2 regions of the Paenibacillus sp. J31P13 genome follow, and region 1 is predicted to be linked to the other one. Evidence: a T-box and tRNA genes for the amino acid it is inferred to sense, from the RefSeq annotation. Region 1 holds a T-box; the other holds one or more tRNA genes.
What was found. The T-box of region 1 lies ahead of leuS (leucine--tRNA ligase). A T-box ahead of a tRNA ligase gene usually reads a tRNA of that ligase, here a tRNA-Leu.
Positions count from the first base shown of each region.

Region 2: it has a tRNA-Leu gene. The T-box ahead of leuS (leucine--tRNA ligase) is inferred to sense a tRNA for this amino acid. The anticodon was not compared.

Region 1 is NZ_JBWDNR010000002.1:167,664-170,938, reverse strand. Features, by position in the region: gene leuS (leucine--tRNA ligase) at 1-1,542, opposite strand, end outside; T-box leader at 1,615-1,862, opposite strand; gene AC0YOD_RS06850 (GNAT family N-acetyltransferase) at 1,924-3,120, opposite strand.
Region 2 is NZ_JBWDNR010000006.1:84,178-87,452, forward strand. Features, by position in the region: tRNA gene AC0YOD_RS20060 (tRNA-Asn) at 1-50, shown strand, start outside; tRNA gene AC0YOD_RS20065 (tRNA-Ser) at 57-147, shown strand; tRNA gene AC0YOD_RS20070 (tRNA-Glu) at 256-330, shown strand; tRNA gene AC0YOD_RS20075 (tRNA-Lys) at 381-456, shown strand; tRNA gene AC0YOD_RS20080 (tRNA-Leu) at 512-596, shown strand; gene AC0YOD_RS20085 (hypothetical protein) at 775-1,089, shown strand; tRNA gene AC0YOD_RS20090 (tRNA-Glu) at 1,202-1,276, shown strand; tRNA gene AC0YOD_RS20095 (tRNA-Lys) at 1,325-1,400, shown strand; tRNA gene AC0YOD_RS20100 (tRNA-Leu) at 1,452-1,536, shown strand; gene AC0YOD_RS20105 (pyridoxamine 5'-phosphate oxidase family protein) at 1,716-2,132, opposite strand; gene uraA (uracil permease) at 2,270-3,275, opposite strand, start outside.

The sequences.
Region 1 (3,275 bases):
CTTCGGATCGATGAAGCGCAGATAGTACCAGCAGCTTCCTGCCCATTGCGGCATTGTATTCGTCTCGCGACGTGCCTTCATGCCTGTTTCTGGATCAATGGTGTTAACCCATTCCGTTACGTTCGCAAGAGGAGATTCGCCAGTTCCAGAAGGCGTTATCGCATCTACATCCGGTAATAGCAACGGAAGCTGATCCACAGGAACGGTCTTCATCGTGCCATCCTCCAAATGAAGAATTGGAATCGGCTCACCCCAGTAGCGTTGACGGCTGAACAACCAATCGCGCAGGCGATAAGTAATCTTTCCTTTACCTTTGCCTGAATCATCCAAGTGTTGAATCATTTTTGCAATTGCTTCTTCATTTGTCAGACCATCTAGGAATTCAGAATTGACATGCGGGCCATCGCCAGCATAGGCTTCCTTCGAAATATCCCCGCCTTGCACGACTTCTACGATAGGAAGGTCGAATTGCTTAGCAAACTCCCAGTCACGAGCATCATGACCTGGTACCGCCATAATAGCGCCTGTTCCGTAGCCAGCAAGAACGTAATCTGCTATCCAGATCGGTGTTTTCGCGCCATTTACAGGATTAATGGCGTAAGCTCCAGTGAACACACCTGATTTATCTTTGGCGAGATCTGTACGCTCCAGGTCGCTTTTCCGTGCTGCTGCTTCCTGATAAGCCACAACAGCTGCTTTTTGCTCCGCTGTAACAATTTTTGCAACAAGCTCATGCTCAGGTGCTAATACGCAGTATGTCGCACCAAATAGCGTATCTGGACGTGTTGTAAAAACAACCAGTGCTGCATCATGTCCGTCAATATCAAAGGTTACTTCCGCACCTTTAGATTTACCGATCCAATTGCGCTGCATATCCTTAATGCTCTCGGACCAATCCAGCTCTTCCAAATCCTCTAACAAACGCTCTGCGTATTCCGTAATTCTCAGAATCCACTGACGCATAGGCTTGCGAACAACCGGATGATTTCCACGTTCGCTCAGACCATTAATAACTTCCTCATTCGCAAGCACAGTACCCAGTGCTGGACACCAGTTAACGGAAACCTCAGCAGAATAAGCAAGTCCTCTATTATACAATTGAATAAAAATCCATTGTGTCCATTTGTAGTATTCCGGATCTGTCGTGCTGATCTCACGATCCCAGTCATACGAGAAGCCCAGTGATTTGATTTGTCTGCGGAAATTATCGATATTCTTGAATGTGATGTCACGCGGATGCTGCCCTGTATCCAGTGCATGCTGCTCCGCCGGCAAACCGAAAGCATCCCAACCCATTGGATGAAGCACATTGTAGCCCTTCATTCGTTTGTAACGGGATACGATATCTGTAGCTGTATAGCCTTCCGGATGTCCTACATGAAGACCTGCTCCAGATGGATATGGGAACATATCTAACGCATAAAATTTAGGTTTATCTGCGTCCTCTGTCGTTTGAAAGGTTTTGTTCTTATCCCAATATTGCTGCCATTTCGGCTCGACAACAAGCGGATTATAGCCTTGTGTTTGCTGTTCTTGACTCATCTGTAATTGTCCCCCTAAAAATAATCTCATACTGTATTAAAAACATAAAACCTCTCGCCCCTAGCGATAATCGCTAGGGACGAGAGGTTGTTCTCCCGTGGTACCACCCTAGTTAGCGTCAGGCATGCTTTGCCTATTCGCTCACTTGTCGCCTTTATCGCAGGCCAAACGGTACGATTGTATATCGATGACAAGCATCGATACATATGCCGCACAGCTCCAAGGTGAGCTTCATTTCGCTGCAGGTCCGGCTTGCACCATAAGTCACCGGCTCTCTTTGCCTCACACACGAAATTACTGTTCCTCTTCAACGCTCCATATGTATAAAACATTACTTCGATTATAAGGATCAGGGAGTTCGGTGTCAAGAGAACCGTATGTTCACGCTTGTACTCTGTACCAATATTCATATTGCTGGACATAGCCTATTTTATCGTAAAGTCGATTAGCTGGGGCATTATCTTTTACTACTAGTAAATAGCCTTGCTTCGCACCATTGTTCTTCCCCCAATGCAAAATATGCGATATGAGCTGTGTCCCAAAGCCAAGGTTCCGTTTCTCTGGATCCGTAACGATATCATATAAGCCGATCCAGCCATCCTCGATGACGGCTAAGCCGCATGCAACAGGTATTCCATTTTGATGCAAAATGGCAAAGCAGCGCTGAAACGGCGACCTTTGCTCCAGCATTTTCCGGGTAACCTCTCTCTGATTATCCGAAAGCCGATTAAACATCGTAACGACATCCAACCATGTTTCTGACAATTCCTCTTCAAACCAAATGTCAGCATCTGACGGTATTTGCAATTGGTCCAGATGCATCATTTTAACAAGTGTACGATCGACTTGCTCATACCCTCGCGAAGCAAGCTCTTCGTCCAGCGTTGCCGGTTGAATGAAAGGCGTTATTTTAAAAACCGTACGATTCCCTTGTCCCTCATACCACTGTTCACATTTCAATAGCTTTTCCTCAAGCTCTAAGGTGTTTCCATAAATTGCCTGAATAGAATTAGAACGTTTCGTATAACCCTCATTAAACCGAAGCAGCCACCCATCATAGACGAGCGTTTGCAGTGCCGGCCAACCGTTCAAGCTCATTTCCTCGATTCGAAAATGAAGACGATTCGCAATCTGCCCCTTATGATGCTGGTCATGCCAAATAAAATCCTTCAAATATTGCGCTGTTGAAAATGGATTCCCGTCTCCATCTGTATACATGGCTTCATATTGCTCATCTGTTAATCCAGCTATTGCGTCTAGTATATGTTTGCGACTTCTTACAGCTCCGCTTGTCAATTCCTCTATGGAAGTTTGCTTCCCGTATGTCTTGGCTCTCTCATTAAATTCGTCATAATCCAAATGCTTAACCGTAAGCGGTTTGCCCGTTCCTAGTTTAGCAATCGCTTCTTCATAGAAATAGTCATCCCACTGCAAAATATGTGAGACTACCTCGCGAAAGGACCACTTCCCTGGAGCAATTTTCTGATTCCAAATCTTCTCATCGTATTTGCTCAAATCGGTAACAAATGATAGCCAGTGCCCAAACTCCTCTAACAGCTGCGCTTTTTCGGTATTCATATGTAGGCACTCTCCCTTGAATATGATGGTGGAAAAAATAATTATTTCCAATATCATACAGTACAACTAGAGCTGGATCTAGATTTTTTTATGTTTATTGTTCCTGACTGTCAAAAGATGACTTTGTGTGAGCACAACATGATCTGAATAAAGAA
Region 2 (3,275 bases), on a different contig from region 1:
CTCGACTGTTAATCGAGTTGTCACAGGTTCGAGTCCTGTTCGGGGAGCCAAGATTTGGGGAGATACCCAAGTGGCTCAAGGGGACCCTCTGCTAAGGGGTTAGACTGCGCAAGCGGTGCGAGGGTTCGAATCCCTCTCTCTCCGCCATTCTTTTTCAACAAGTGTTTGTAACGGGAAGACCGTTCAACCGGTCTTTTTTATTTGTCACAATAGATTGCAGTCTAGTGGCGAAGCGGACATGCATTAAAGATTTAAGGCCCGTTGGTCAAGCGGTTAAGACACCTCCCTTTCACGGAGGTAACAGGGGTTCGATTCCCCTACGGGTCACCAATTTCCTCTTAGCGAAATTGCTCTCTAGAGCTCAATTTCAGTCACATTGAGAGCCATTAGCTCAGTTGGTAGAGCACCTGACTTTTAATCAGGGTGTCGAAGGTTCGAGTCCTTCATGGCTCACCATTTTTCTTCAGATCTTGAAGGGAATGGAAGCGAAGGAAGCACTAATTATAAATGTGCGGTAGTGGTGGAACGGCAGACACGCTATCTTGAGGGGGTAGTGTCCCATGGACGTGCAGGTTCAAATCCTGTCTACCGCACCATAATTTACTTTTGCCCATGTATATAGGTGAATTTAGAAGGTGTCACATGTTAACACTTTTCTGATATATGATGCCACTTTATATTCAGATCATAAATCTGATTAGAGAGTGGTTTTTTCGTTCTTGGGCACCATAACAAGTCAAACAGATACATCATTAGAGATGAGGAGCTGTATACATGAAACTACATTTGAATTTCACGAACAAAGGACAAGCAGCAATTGCAAAATTCGACAACGAAGAATTGCTTGAGATTTTCGGTCGATACAGCAACACCTTGATGAAGAAATATTCTATTGAAGTTACGGTTCCGGCAGAAGGTAACGAAGCGATTATTAACAGAGGTATTCTTACTGTCTTTGTAGACAAAGTTGAATGCGATGTTGAGACCTTCTTCAAAGAATTGGGCAGAGATGTTAAAGTTCCTTTGAAAAAAAGACTGACTCCAGAAGACAAATTGGATAACGTTTTTAAAGCGGAGACAATTGAATAGGAATCATTGCTACGTGCTTTGATTTTTATTCAAAAAAAAGCTTGTACTTCAGTTGAAATGCTGATATAATCATTTTTGTTGTCTCAACAACACTGATCATTATGTATGAAATGGCCCGTTGGTCAAGCGGTTAAGACACCTCCCTTTCACGGAGGTAACAGGGGTTCGATTCCCCTACGGGTCACCATCTATCCTCAAGCGAAATAGCTCTAAGAGCTTAATTTCAGTCACATTAGAGCCATTAGCTCAGCTGGTAGAGCACCTGACTTTTAATCAGGGTGTCGAAGGTTCGAATCCTTCATGGCTCACCATTTGCTCACACTCTCAAGGCAAATGCGGTGAAGGGTCGACAAACCAAATGTGCGGTAGTGGTGGAACGGCAGACACGCTATCTTGAGGGGGTAGTGTCCAAAGGACGTGCAGGTTCAAATCCTGTCTACCGCACCATATCTTATACTATACAAGCCCTTGCTCCCAAGCAGAGGCTTTTTTTTATTTCTTTTTAAGTGTGTTCCTCGCATTGACCGTCTCAAATGAAACAGCGGATAGAATGATTGAGGCATCATTTGCCCCCATCATTCTATCCGCTGCAGCCTGCCTCTATTGTTGAATAGCCACTAAGAAGCTTAACCTTCCCATATATGGCGTTCTTGGTCTTTTCCAGTGTATTCGATACGAGATGGTTGAATATCTAAGATGACGTAATTAGGATCATCAGGGCCGTTAAACCACTTCTTCATCTCATCATTCCATAAGGACTTCCGCAGTTCGTCATTTTTAGTAATATCAACTGTTCCTTCTATTTCAATCAATTCTTTAGGTCCAGTACCGTCGAAGCCCAGCAGTAAAAAGGCATTCGGGTTTTGTTTCAGCTCTTCAACCTTATGTGTCTTGCGGTTCGTAGCGAGATGAACGGTAAGCCCATCATGAAAGACAGCCATGTAGCGTGCCTTCGGTTTATTCTGTTCAACCGTAGCTAAGGAGCCAAACTTATGGCGATCCAACGCTTCTGAGATAAGTTGTTCAAGTTGTTTGTTTTCCATCATAATCAGCTCCCTTGTATTTCAGCTTCCTAAGTACTTTACCCTTTTTGAGGTAATATGAATCGTTATTCTATATTCTGTGTTAAATGTAATCACAAAAAAAGGAGACCCGATATTCGGGTCTCCTCTTCTTTATCTTAATGACCTGCTTCTTCAGTGTCATTTGAAATACGCAATACTTCGAATATCTTGAACAATAGACTGAGAATGATTGCGACTACCGTTGCGAGAGACATACCGGAGAGCGACATATCTCCAACGTTAAGGGTAACACCGCTGAGACCTGTAACTAGAACGACTGTAGTCAAGAAAAGGTTAGTCGGTTTGCTGTAATCAACTTTTGATTCAATCAGCATTCTAAGACCTGACGAGGCGATAACTCCGAATAGAAGCAGGGATACGCCTCCCATAACCGGCTCAGGGATACTGGAGATTAAAGCTGAAAACTTACCTGAAAAGGACAGGAGAATTGCGATGACCGCTGCGCCGCCGATTACGAATGTGGAATAGACCTTCGTAATTGCGAGTACACCGATGTTTTCTCCATATGTAGTATTTGGTGTAGATCCCGTGAATCCAGATAACATCGTCGAAATACCATTGCCGAGCATAGAGCGGTGAAGACCAGGATCTTTGGAAAGATCTTTGTTGACAATATTTCCTGTTACAACCAAGTGACTGATGTGCTCTGCTATAACGACTAGCGCAGCTGGAGCAATTATGATAATAGCTGTCCACTGAAATTCTGGAAATGTAAAGGTAGGCGATTGAACCCAGTCTGAAGCACCGACCTTACCGAAGTTCGTATAGCCCATCAGATAGGCAAGTACATACCCCGCGATGATACCGAACAGAATCGGAATGATCTTCATAAACCCTCTGAAGAGAACAGAGCCAAGTACAGTAATGGCGAGAGTAACCGTCGATAAGGTAATAATTTTCGCGTCAGCCGCCCAGGTTGCTTCTTGACCACTTTTGGCAATCCAGCCTGCCATTCCTGCTGCTGTTGGAATAAGCTCAAGTCCGATAACAGCAACGATTGCTCCCATAGCTGCGGGTGGGAATACAACATTGATCCAGCCCGTGCCAGCTTTTTGAATAATAAACGCAACGATTGTAAAAATGACTCCGGCAATGATAAAG